One region of the Gudongella oleilytica genome, then DNA from elsewhere that is predicted to be linked to it. Evidence: a T-box and tRNA genes for the amino acid it is inferred to sense, from the RefSeq annotation. Region 1 holds a T-box; the other holds one or more tRNA genes.

Region 1 (6,404 bases):
CCATCATTCACCCCAGGGACAAGCACTATCTGACAATTCATCTCCAGTCCAGCTTCATGGAACCTCTTAAGAGTATCAAAGATAGCTCCGGCTTTTTTGTTCCTTAGCATTTTGATTCTTAGTTCAGGATTTGTAGTATGCACCGAAACGTTGATTGGGCTTAGTTTATAGTCAATTATTCTTTGAATGTCGTCCTCATTCATATTTGTCATGGTGATAAAATTACCCTGTAAAAATGACAGCCGCGAATCATCATCCTTAAAATATAAAGTATCTCTCATGTTTTGCGGCAACTGATCTATAAAGCAGAACATACATTTATTCTGACAGGTCTTTGCTTTGTCTATCAAAGGATTTGTAAATATAATACCAATATCCTCATTAAAATCCTTCTCAATCTCAAATTCCCAAAGCTCTCCGTCTTTTTTTTCAATGACAATATCAAGCAGCTCATCAGATATAAGATACCTGTAATCTATTACGTCCCTCACCGGTTTGTCGTTTATGCTAACGAGAATGTCCCCAGGATCTATTCCAAGCTCATCAGCTATACTGCCAATGACGACGTCCTCAATTATATTCCTTGATTCCCTGATATTTGTAATTTCCATTTAGATTACCACCTGAATAAAAAATTTAGAGCCTACAGATGACTGTAGGCTAAATTCCTGGACTAATAGAGAGGAAACTTATCGCATAGGTCATACACTCTTTGTTTGACCATGTCCTTATCACTTTCTGGACTTAATGCAAGATTTATCAGCTCTGCAATTTCCTTCATTTCGACTTCCTTCATACCTCTTGTCGTCATGGCCGCCGTACCGACTCTGATCCCACTTGTTACAAATGGACTCTCTGGATCATTTGGGATGGTATTTTTATTGGTTGCCATACCTACCTCGTTTAGCATAGCCTCTGCAGCCTTGCCTGTCAAGCCTTTATTTCGAACGTCAATCAGAATAAGGTGATTGTCTGTTCCTCCACTCACTAACCTGAATCCAAATTCCTTCAGGCCTTCAGCCAATGCATTGGTATTGGTTATGATCTGCTTTTGGTAGACCTTGAAGTCATCCTTTAGTGCCTCACCAAATGCCACTGCCTTAGCAGCAATAACATGCATCAAAGGACCTCCTTGGATACCTGGGAAGATTGCCTTATCGATCATCTTTGCATATTCAGCCTTACACAGAATAGCTCCTCCCCTGGGGCCCCTCAAGGTCTTATGGGTGGTTGTTGTAACAAAATCAGCATAAGGGACAGGATTCTGATGAAGTCCAGCAGCAACGAGTCCTGCTATGTGAGCCATATCAACCATTAGGTATGCTCCTACCTCGTCAGCGATTTCCTTAAACTTTGAGAAGTCTATTTCTCTGGGGTAAGCACTTGCACCTGCAACTATCATTTTCGGTTTTTCTCTTATTGCAATTTCTCTCACAGCATCGTAATCTATAATCTCCGTCACCGGATCTACACCGTATGCAACGAAATTATAATAAACGCCTGAAATGTTTACAGGACTGCCATGAGTCAAATGTCCACCTTGGGAAAGGTTCATTCCAAGTACTTTATCACCAGGCTTCAGAAATGCAAAATAAACTCCAAGGTTTGCATTTGAACCGGAATGAGGCTGAACATTTGCATGGTCAGCTCCAAAAAGCTGTTTTAATCTCTCTATGGCTAATTCTTCTGCAAGATCTACTATCTCACAGCCGCCATAATACCTCTTATTTGGGTATCCCTCTGCATATTTATTTGTCAATTGGCTGCCCATCGCCTCCATAACCGCTTCTGATACGAAATTTTCTGATGCAATGAGCTCAATATGCTTATTTTGCCTGTCGATTTCTCTCTGTACTATTTCCATCATCTTAGGATCTGTCTTTGCTAAGTTTGTAAAATCCATACACACGGCTCCTCCCGAATCAATTTTGATTAACCCCTATGCCCTTCATCCAACGCAAGCCTTTTACTTGGTATACTTCAGCATAATTTCAATTAGTTTATCCATATCCTGCTCTTTACCGTCAGGTGACTCGAGTAAACAATGCTTCATATAGTTCTCAAGGATAAGCCCGCCTACATTGTTAAGTGCGCTTCTTGAAGCAGAAATCTGTATCAGGATATCACCGCAGAATTTATCCTCCTCGACCATTTTCTGTATACCCTTAATTTGGCCTTCTATTCTCCTAAGTCTAACTATCAAAGAATCCTTGTCAGTCAAGTCAGATCCCCCCTATAGCTTTCTAGTCATAACTATGACACTTTCATCCTTCTTGGCAAAGCTTCTATCTATGATTCTAATGACAAAAAAAGCGATAGCAAGAAAAACAATCCCTACTCCGAAGCTCGAAAGCTCCTTGTTAGCAGTGTCAGCACCTTTGAATATCAAGTTTCCTACGATGATCCCCATTATCAAAAATGCGAAGGGAATCATGTAAATTATTGTTATATACTTCATTATATTTTTTTGTATTGCCTGAAGCTCAACGAAATCTCCAGGCTTAGCATCTATATTATTCTTGAGCACAACATAGTGGGGTTTTTCCTCGCAAGAACTTGCGCAGCCTTTACAACTGCCTCACCCAGCTGTCCTCTTTACTTCAAGCTGTACCTTGTTGTCGCCCACAAAACCAGTCACATATCCGATTTGTTCCATACTACATATCCTCCTCCCTTAAAGCTATATCCTTGATTACCTCACCGGCAAGTATTAGTCCTGCAACTGAAGGGACAAATGAAACACTGCCTGGTATCGCTTTTCTTCTGTCGATATCCCCCAGATTCACATCAATAGGTTCTTCTGGCGAATAAACAACCTTAAGAGCCTTGACTCCTCTTTTTCTAAGCTCATTTCTCATGACCCTTGCCAATGGACATACCCTGGTATTGTATATATCGCTGACCAGAAAAGCTGTAGGATCAAGCTTATTACCTGCTCCCATTGAGCTTATGATAGGTATACCCATTTCAAGCGAACTTGTAACCAAATCTATCTTTGATGATACCATATCTATAGCGTCAATAATATAGTCAAATGAAGGATCCAAAAACTCTTGTCTTGTGTCTTTTGTATATCGCTCCTGAATCGCTTCTATTATCAACCCAGGATTTATCTCCAGCAGCCTATCTCTCATAACATCGACCTTAGGCAAACCAACAGTCTTTGAAGTTGCATGGATCTGTCTATTTATATTAGTAACATCAATTGTATCATAGTCTATCAGAATCAAGCTTCCTATTCCAGTTCTGGCTAAAGCCTCCGCAGCATAGGACCCAACTCCTCCAATGCCAAAAATAGCCACCTTGCTGTTTCCAAGTCTCTCCATACCCTCTGAACCAAGCAGATAGGATGATCTTATGAAAGCATTATTCATTATCCACATCGACCTTTATATGGGCTTCAGTTAACTGCTCCGCAGTAACATGTGTTGGTGCACCAGTCATCAAGCATGTTGCAGACTGAGTTTTGGGAAATGCGATAACATCTCTTATGTTTGACGATCCCGAGAATAACATTATAAGCCTATCCAAACCAAATGCAATCCCACCATGGGGAGGGGTCCCGTACCTGAATGCTTCCAAAAGGAAACCGAATTTATCCTGTGCTTCTTCCTCACTAAGACCGAGAGCCTTGAACATTCTGCTTTGAAGCCCGGAATTATTTATCCTTATGCTGCCTCCACCCATTTCATCTCCGTTTATAACCAAATCATATGCCTTTGCCCTGACCTTATCCGGATTGCTCTCCAGTAACTCAATATCCTCTTCCACCGGGTGAGTGAATGGATGATGTTTTGCAACGTATCTCTTCGCATCCTCATCATATTCCAGTAATGGGAACTCCGTGATCCAAAGCATTTCATAATGGTCATCCCTGAGTATCCCAAGTCTCTTGGCAACCTCATTTCTAAGATTGCCAAGGCTGTCAGATACAACGGACAGCTTATCAGCAATAATAAGTATAAGATCGCCTTCCTTAGCATCGAATCTGTAAAGAAGTGTACTCATATCTGCATCACTGAAGAATTTCCCTATGGGAGAGGTTATTCCTTCTTTGGTCACCTTAATCCATGCCAGACCCTTAGCGCCATAGGTTTTAACATAATCCTCCAGGGAAGCTATATCTTTCCTTGTAAAGCTTTCGCCATAACCATTAAGGTTGATACCTTTAACAGCTCCACCATTGGCTACTGCATCAGAAAATACCTTAAATTGAGACTTCGATGCAATATCTGAAATATCGTTCAGTTCGAATCCAAACCTTAAATCTGGTTTGTCCACCCCAAATCTTTTCATTGCTTCTTCATAGGACATCCTTCTAAGAGGCAGTTCTATGTCGATTCCCTTTATCTCTTTGAATAGTCTTTTCATAAGCTTTTCATTCATCGAAAGAACATCATCTACCTCAACAAAGCTCATCTCTATATCTATCTGGGTAAATTCAGGCTGTCTGTTTGCCCTTAGGTCCTCGTCTCTAAAGCATTTTACAATCTGGTAATATCTGTCCATGCCCGAAACCATCAACAATTGTTTAAGAAGCTGAGGTGATTGGGGAAGTGCATAAAACTGGCCAGGATTCACCCTGCTTGGTACCAAGTAGTCTCTCGCCCCTTCAGGTGTTGGCTTAGTAAGAACGGGAGTTTCCACCTCAACAAATCTATTTTCATAAAAGAAATCCCTCACTGTTTTCGCTACCTTAGCTCTAAGCTTAAGATTGCTCTGCATCCCAGGTTTTCTAAGGTCGAGATATCTGTATTTCAATCTCATTGATTCACTAACGTTGTCATCATCCTTAATGTAGATCGGGGGAGTTTCGGCTTCATCAAGTATCTTTAGTTCAGAGACAAGAAGCTCAACATCACCTGTAGCCATGTTTGGATTCTTCGACTGTCTTTCCCTTACGATACCCTTTACAGCTATTACATATTCAGCTCTTATGCTTTCGGCCTTTTCAATCAGTTCCCTCGGTACGCTATCATCAAACACTATTTGCGAGATCCCAGTGGTGTCCCTGAGATCTACGAACATCAGCCCTCCAAGATTCCTTTCTCTTTGAACCCAACCCATTAAGGTAACTTCCTTGCCAACATCACTGATGCTGAGTTCTCCACACATCATGCTTCTTCTCAGGTTTCCCATTCTTTCTCCCATTTTTTCTCCCTCCTAAAAATAAATTAAGCCCCTCATCTCTGATTTTCAGGGACGAGAGGCAATCTCGCGGTACCACCCTAATTAGGCTATCCTCACTCTTCTTTTAACGCTTCCCACGTGCGGTAGATCCGCAGGCTCCAGGTTGTCTTCGTCAGATGTAAGGGTCAACTCTCACCATTCGCTGACTCTCTTTACCTCATTGATCTGATTACTGGTTCCTATCCTTGCCATTATCTGTAATTGCTCATATTATATGATATTAAAAGGATTTGTGTCAATAGATTAATCTGCGAGTCCGACCAATTGAGCGATTAAGGTTTTTCTCCTTTCAACCAGCTCATCGATCCTAAGCATATAGCCATTTATATCCTTGGGATTTGGGACTCTCTCTATAGCTCCTGTATTCTCATTGTAAATCTTTGACACCGAACCCATTCCGGCTGCAATTATTGACTGTTTCTCCTCCATAATTGCTACATTATAAACGCATATATTTTGTGGTCTGCTGTAGCCAATGTTCTCATAATTGCCTAATATCTGTTTCTGTCTGTATAGATAATAAGGGGTCAATCCAATCTCAGCTGCGAACTCACTGGTCAACTTGAGCATTTCTCCAATTTTTTCTGTCCCAAATTCCATAGAAGTATCATATCCATCCATAAGTCTTGAGCCTTTCTTCATTGAAAGGGTGTGAACAGTTAAGTTATCAGGCTTTAACCCCTTTATTTTCTCAAGTGTCTGCCGTACTTCATCAGGTCCTTCGCCTGGTAAACCTACTATCAAATCCATATTCACTACGCTTATTCCTATCTCTTTGGCAAGACTGTAAGATTCAATAATTTGATCAGGGGTATGATCTCTGCCGATCAGTTTGAGAGTATTCAAATTCATTGTCTGAGGATTGATACTGATGCGATCTACTCCATATTTTTTTAGGAGCATAAGATACTCTTGATCAATTGTATCAGGTCTGCCTGCTTCAACAGTTAGCTCATATGATGAATCGAATATCTTTCTAAGTTGACTTAGTAACTTCTCCATAAGGTACTTTGGAAGAGCAGTTGGGGTCCCACCACCAATATAAACTGAATCAAGCCTCCAACCATGCATTATTTCGTGGATGCTGCTTATCTCTTTTATTAGGGTTTCAATGTATGGATCCATTTGGTTGCGGAAATTTATAGAAGAAACAGAGGGAAAAGAACAATAAACGCATCTAGTAGGACAAAAGGGTATCCCAATGTAGATACTGT
Region 2 (6,404 bases), 320 kb from region 1:
CAGGTTATGATTCCTGTACTGGAGGTATTCGTTAACAGAGAAGTGGGGACGCAGGAGGATATGCAGAGCGTGCGGTTGGAAGAGCACGTCTAAGCACGTAGGGAGAGAAGACAGGCAAATCCGTTTTCTTAATGATCCTGAGGTGTGATGGGGATCGAAAAACAAGTAGAGAAGCTGCAGACTCCACACTGCCAAGAAAAGCCACTATCGAGAATATTTTCACCCGTACCGCAAACCGACACAGGTAGGTGAGGAGAGAATCCTAAGACGAGCGGAAGAACCTTTGTTAAGGAACTCGGCAAAATAGCCCCGTAACTTCGGGAGAAGGGGTGCCATTTGGAGTGGATATCATACGATATATAAGCTTTGGATGGCCGCAGTGAAAAGGCCCAAGCGACTGTTTACCAAAAACACAACTCTCTGCTAAGTCGAAAGACGAAGTATAGGGGGTGACACCTGCCCGGTGCTGGAAGGTTAAGGGGAATGCTTAGAGGAAACTCGAAGGTGTGAACTTAAGCCCCAGTAAACGGCGGCCGTAACTATAACGGTCCTAAGGTAGCGAAATTCCTTGTCGGGTAAGTTCCGACCCGCACGAAAGGTGTAACGATTTGGGCACTGTCTCAACAAAGGATCCGGTGAAATTGTAGTACTCGTGAAGATGCGAGTTACCCGCGACAGGACGGAAAGACCCCGTGGAGCTTTACTGCAGGCTGACATTGGATTTTGGCATTGCATGTACAGGATAGGTGGGAGGCATAGAAGCAAGTGCGCCAGTATTTGTGGAGCCGTCCTTGGGATACCACTCTTGTGATGCTGAAATTCTAACCTGGCACCGTGAAACCGGTGTGGGGACACTGTCAGTTGGGCAGTTTGACTGGGGCGGTCGCCTCCTAAAAAGTAACGGAGGCGCTCAAAGGTTTCCTCAGCACGGTCGGAAATCGTGCGAAGAGTGTAAAGGCAGAAGGAAGCTTGACTGCGACACCAACAAGTGGAGCAGGAACGAAAGTTGGACTTAGTGATCCGGTGGTACCGCGTGGAAGGGCCATCGCTCAACGGATAAAAGCTACCCCGGGGATAACAGGCTTATACCCCCCAAGAGTCCACATCGACGGGGGTGTTTGGCACCTCGATGTCGGCTCGTCTCATCCTGGGGCTGAAGTAGGTCCCAAGGGTTGGGCTGTTCGCCCATTAAAGAGGCACGCGAGCTGGGTTCAGAACGTCGTGAGACAGTTCGGTCCCTATCCGTCGTGGGCGCAGGAAATTTGAGAGGAGCTGTCCTTAGTACGAGAGGACCGGGATGGACAAACCTATGGTGAATCAGTTGTCTTGCCAAAGGCATGGCTGAGTAGCTAAGTTTGGACGGGATAAGTGCTGAAGGCATCTAAGCACGAAGCCCCCCTCAAGATGAGATTTCCCATCACGGAAGTGAGTAAGACACCAGGAAGACGACCTGGTAGATAGGTCTCAGGTGAAAGAGCAGCAATGCTTGAAGCTAAGAGATACTAATATGTCGAGGACTTGACCTAAACCAATGCACAATGCACAATTGTGGAAGTAAGGATTTAGGGTCTAAGACCCAAGAGAATGACCCAAGTAATTGTGAACTGTGAACTGAGAATTGTGAATTGAAAGAAGTAATGTTTGTTCTTAGAAAGATTTAGTTTTCGTCTGGTGACGATAGCAAGAGGGAGACACCTGTACCCATACCGAACACAGAAGTTAAGCCTCTTAACGCCGATGGTACTTGGTTGGAAACGACCTGGGAGAGTAGGAAGTTGCCAGACTAATGACCTAACATAGCGAACGGAAGTAAGCTTTAGCAGGTCAGATGTCGCGCAGTCCAAATCTATGATTTGGCAAACGCAGCCGACTCTATTCTTAGGTAGCTCAATGGCGGAGCAACCGGCTGTTAACCGGTAGGTTGTGGGTTCGAGTCCCACCCTGAGAGCCAGAGTATGCCGGGGTGGCGGAACTGGCAGACGCACAGGACTTAAAATCCTGCGACCCTTAAAGTCGTACCGGTTCGATTCCGGTCCTCGGCACCATAACTCTATGGCATAAAAGGGTTAAAAAATTGACGCGGGATGGAGCAGTCTGGTAGCTCGTCGGGCTCATAACCCGGAGGTCGTAGGTTCAAATCCTGCTCCCGCAACCATAATTTACTCCGTAGGAAATCAATTGCGGAGTGCCAGGTTGGTGCAACCATTATATTTAACTTGGCGGCGTAGCTCAGTTGGCTAGAGCATGCGGTTCATACCCGCAGTGTCAGCGGTTCAAATCCGTTCGCCGCTACCACATTTTAACTAAAAATATAGGCCCTATGGTCAAGCGGTTAAGACACCGCCCTTTCACGGCGGTAACCCGGGTTCGAGTCCCGGTAGGGTCACCATTAGTGGGCGCATAGCTCAGTTGGGAGAGCACCTGCCTTACAAGCAGGGGGTCACAGGTTCGAGCCCTGTTGTGCCCACCACTTACATCAATGAACAATTTATAATGCACAATGCACAATTAAAAAATCACCTTCTGTCACAAAATCACAGGGTATTCTGAAATAATTGTGAACTGTGAATTTAGAATTGTGAATTATAACTATCATTGGCCTGGTAGTTCAGTTGGTTAGAATGCCAGCCTGTCACGCTGGAGGTCGAGGGTTCGAGTCCCTTCCAGGTCGCCAATTTTCAATTGACAGTGTACAATTGACAATTGACAATTGAAACATAACAAATATTTTAAGGATAATTATTTAATTGTCAACTGTCAATTATGTAATTGTCAATTGCTTAAGCTGGCGTAGCTCAATCGGCAGAGCAACTGACTTGTAATCAGTAGGTTGGGGGTTCAATTCCTCTCGCCAGCTCCATTGAAGTACTCCATAGGAAATCGTTAGGTGTCCTTTAGGATTGATGCATAGCAAGGGAATAGATATGGAGGAGTTCCCGAGTGGCCAAAGGGGACGGACTGTAAATCCGTTAGCTAAGCTTTCAGTGGTTCAAATCCACTCTCCTCCACCAAATAAACTTAATAAATATGCGGGTGTAGCTCAGTGGTAGAGCCCCAGCCTTCCAAGCTGGTTGCGAGGGTTCGATTCCCTTCACCCGCTCCACCAAAATCTAAAAGTTTATAAACATGCACCTATAGCTCAGTAGGATAGAGCAACGGACTTCTAATCCGTGTGCCGGGGGTTCGAATCCTCCTAGGTGCACCATAGTGTTGGGGTGTAGCCAAGTCGGTAAGGCACTAGACTTTGACTCTAGCATTCCACAGGTTCGAGTCCTGTCACCCCAGCCATTTTTAACTAGTTAACCTATACTGCATGCAGTATATTTTTTTACCAATAATATAATATGATCCATTAGCTCAGTCGGTAGAGCACCTGACTTTTAATCAGGGTGTCCCGCGTTCGAGTCGCGGATGGATCACCATTTGGAGAGGTACCGAAGCGGTCATAACGGGGCGGTCTTGAAAACCGTTAGGGCTTTGCGGCCCACGTGGGTTCGAATCCCACCCTCTCCGCCAAAAGGAGAAGTACTCAAGTGGCTGAAGAGGCTCCCCTGCTAAGGGAGTAGGTCCTGATAAGGGGCGCGAGGGTTCAAATCCCTCCTTCTCCGCCATAAGATGGGGGCCTTTAGCTCAGTCGGTTAGAGCGCCCGGCTCATAACCGGTAGGTCCGGGGTTCGAGTCCCTGAAGGCCCACCAACTACAAATTTGTAGTTACCTGCCCAGATAGCTCAGTCGGTAGAGCAGTGGACTGAAAATCCACGTGTCGCTGGTTCGATTCCGGCTCTGGGCACCATCCCATCTATTCACAAGCTGCAATTTTTCAAAACATCTTATGATGAGTTTGATGGATTGATTTGTGAATTATTTTAATACAGGGGCGTAGTTAAACGGTATAACAGCGGTCTCCAAAACCGTCGATGAGGGTTCGATTCCTTCCGCCCCTGCCATTTTATTTAACAAGGACTTGTAGCTCAGGCGGTTAGAGCGCACGCCTGATAAGCGTGAGGTCGGTGGTTCGAGTCCACCCAGGTCCACCACCATTTGTCATTAATTTGATAAATGGGCCTTTAGCTCAGTCGGTTAGAGCGCCCGGCTCATAACCGGTAGGTCCGGGGTTCGAGTCCCTGAAGGCCCACCAAAGAGAAAAACTCATCGAATGATGAGTTTTTCTGTTTTAAACCAATATAGATAATAGATGCTCTCTGATCAGTGTTTTGATATTGCCGATATTCAGATTTTTCCCAGATGATACTATCACATATCCGCTTGGTATACTCATATCCATATTTGAGAAGCATTCTTCAGTGAATTCCAGATTGCTTATATCGATCAGAGCAACCTCAAGCTCATTTTCATTTGTTGCATAGATTAGCTCATAGGATATAGTAAAAGTATTGTCATCTCTTAGGTCGATTGACCATCCTTGTGCATAAAAGCGTATAGGCATATTATAATCAGAGGTATAGCTACCATTTATGGTCAACATCTCTCCAGTAATTCCAAGCTCAACGATATGGAGATCTATTATATGGTCATTGTCCAAGATACTTACTTTTTTACTATCATGAATGATCCGTATCAGACTTAGCAAACCAGGCATAGAGCATAGATCATCATGGTTATGTCTTAATATGATTTCTCTTAAATAAGAAGAGCCGGTTTCTGTGAATTCTTTGTAGAAATCAATACATTCTTTACCTGTATACTGATCCTTGCGAAAAATTCCTAAGTTCTCTTCAACTGTTCTCAGCTTAAGATTTGGAAGGTTGAAAAAGATACTGTTGTTCTTAAGCAGCTTAAAGAGATCCAAAGATTCTATAGGAGGCATAGAGATACGATTCTTATCCATTCTAGCCTTTATAAAAGGAATATCAAAGGCATCCCCGTTATAGGTGACGACAAGGGATCTTGCATTCACATAAGGTAGAAGGGCTAAAAGTATATCTTTTTCTTCTGAAGAGTTTTCAGCAAATAGCTGCTCTATAAACCATTCCTTACTTTCTGTGTCATAGTAGGCAAGACCTATAAGATATATCCAGTTATATTTGCTTGAAAGTCCTGTGGTTTCAATGTCCAGGATCAAAAGCTTCTTAAGGTCGATAAATGGATATTCTCCTGGATTAGGACTGATGGGCATCTTAAGTATTTTCATAAATCATAGCTCCTTATGTTTTGGGATGCAAATATTGCTTTTACTGATAGGAAAAATAGTATACAATAATTATATCATATAATCGGGAGGAAGCTAATTTGGAAATAGAGACTAAACAGAGGAAAACCATAGGTTCAGTTATAAAAGCCATAGAGATAATAAATTATATTGCTGAAAGCGAGCACGAAATGGGTGCGACTGAAATCAGCGAGGGTTTAGGCTATGGGGTTAGCGCAACCTATCATTTGCTGAATACCCTTAAAGAGTCAAACTTTATCACGCAGAACGAGAGGACTAAAAAATATCAGCTTAGCCTGAAATTGTGGCAGCTGGGTATGAAGGCATTTAGCCAGAACAATCTTGGTACAGCACTGAGACAATTCCTGGTGAGGCTTAAGAAAGAAACAGGAGAGACGGCCAATCTTACAGTTCTGGATAGGAAATCAATTGTTTACATTGCGCAGGAGGAAAGTGACAAACTAATAAAAATGTTTACAAAAACAGGAGCTACTGCACCATTACATTGCACAGCATCCGGGAAGATATTTCTTGCTTATATGGATGAAATCAAAAGGGACGAGATCCTCAAGGGCTATGTAATGACTAAATTCACCGATAATACTATTACCACAAAGAAGCAGCTTTTCAATGAATTGAAGGAGATAAGAGAAAAGGGCTATGGTTTTGACGTAGAGGAAAGAGATGATGATGTGTCATGTGTGGCAGCTCCCGTATTTGGAGCCAACGGTGAAGTATTGGCATGCATTTCGATATCTGGACCTCATACCAGGTTTACTGAAGCAAATAAACTCAAGTGGACTGAAATTATATTGCAGGTGTCAAAGGATGCATCTGCGTTCCTGAACAACGAAAAATAGCTAACAATTTTACCGCCTCAGCTATTTTATTAGTCTGAGGCGTTGTTGTATTCTCGAGAAAAAATGTCAGATTGTAGTCTCGAATAGCTCTCTGATTTTATCCATATCATTGGTCATTCCAAGTAAGAGCATTAGTTTGATTCTAGCTTTTTGTCCAGGAAGATTCCCTCCAAATATGACCCCCATATCTCTTAAATGCTTACCTCCACCTTCATACCCATAGGTATACAAGACCCTCCCGGTATTGCATCTCGATACAAGAACGACAGGGATAGAAGCGATTATTGCTTGCTTTATCCCGCTTATCATCTGTGGGGGTACATTACCTCTGCCAAGACCCTCAATCACTATACCCTTATAACCAGACTGGATAT

What was found. A T-box is a leader RNA that pairs with one kind of tRNA and senses whether it is charged. The one in region 1 lies ahead of aspS (aspartate--tRNA ligase), so its partner is inferred to be a tRNA-Asp.
Region 2: it encodes a tRNA-Asp, which carries the amino acid that the T-box ahead of aspS (aspartate--tRNA ligase) is inferred to sense. The anticodon was not compared.

Annotation. Positions count from the first base shown of each region.
Region 1 is NZ_CP035130.1:1,127,154-1,133,557, reverse strand. It holds partial or broken gene EC328_RS05255 (DUF512 domain-containing protein) at 1-611, opposite strand, end outside; gene EC328_RS05250 (serine hydroxymethyltransferase) at 674-1,903, opposite strand; gene EC328_RS05245 (metal-sensitive transcriptional regulator) at 1,967-2,221, opposite strand; partial or broken gene EC328_RS05240 (SoxR reducing system RseC family protein) at 2,234-2,563, opposite strand; gene EC328_RS05235 (tRNA threonylcarbamoyladenosine dehydratase) at 2,658-3,374, opposite strand; gene aspS (aspartate--tRNA ligase) at 3,367-5,151, opposite strand; T-box leader at 5,196-5,385, opposite strand; gene hemZ (coproporphyrinogen dehydrogenase HemZ) at 5,434-6,404, opposite strand, start outside.
Region 2 is NZ_CP035130.1:1,443,721-1,450,124, reverse strand. It holds rRNA gene EC328_RS06960 (23S ribosomal RNA) at 1-1,526, shown strand, start outside; rRNA gene rrf (5S ribosomal RNA) at 1,668-1,784, shown strand; tRNA gene EC328_RS06950 (tRNA-Asn) at 1,877-1,951, shown strand; tRNA gene EC328_RS06945 (tRNA-Leu) at 1,958-2,045, shown strand; tRNA gene EC328_RS06940 (tRNA-Met) at 2,079-2,155, shown strand; tRNA gene EC328_RS06935 (tRNA-Met) at 2,219-2,295, shown strand; tRNA gene EC328_RS06930 (tRNA-Glu) at 2,315-2,389, shown strand; tRNA gene EC328_RS06925 (tRNA-Val) at 2,395-2,470, shown strand; tRNA gene EC328_RS06920 (tRNA-Asp) at 2,598-2,674, shown strand; tRNA gene EC328_RS06915 (tRNA-Thr) at 2,785-2,860, shown strand; tRNA gene EC328_RS06910 (tRNA-Tyr) at 2,927-3,011, shown strand; tRNA gene EC328_RS06905 (tRNA-Gly) at 3,030-3,103, shown strand; tRNA gene EC328_RS06900 (tRNA-Arg) at 3,129-3,205, shown strand; tRNA gene EC328_RS06895 (tRNA-Gln) at 3,212-3,288, shown strand; tRNA gene EC328_RS06890 (tRNA-Lys) at 3,347-3,422, shown strand; tRNA gene EC328_RS06885 (tRNA-Ser) at 3,426-3,516, shown strand; tRNA gene EC328_RS06880 (tRNA-Ser) at 3,520-3,611, shown strand; tRNA gene EC328_RS06875 (tRNA-Ile) at 3,620-3,696, shown strand; tRNA gene EC328_RS06870 (tRNA-Phe) at 3,718-3,793, shown strand; tRNA gene EC328_RS06865 (tRNA-Trp) at 3,874-3,947, shown strand; tRNA gene EC328_RS06860 (tRNA-Ile) at 3,961-4,037, shown strand; tRNA gene EC328_RS06855 (tRNA-Ile) at 4,062-4,138, shown strand; gene EC328_RS06850 (ribonuclease H-like domain-containing protein) at 4,175-5,152, opposite strand; gene EC328_RS06845 (IclR family transcriptional regulator) at 5,251-6,030, shown strand; gene EC328_RS06840 (asparaginase) at 6,097-6,404, opposite strand, start outside.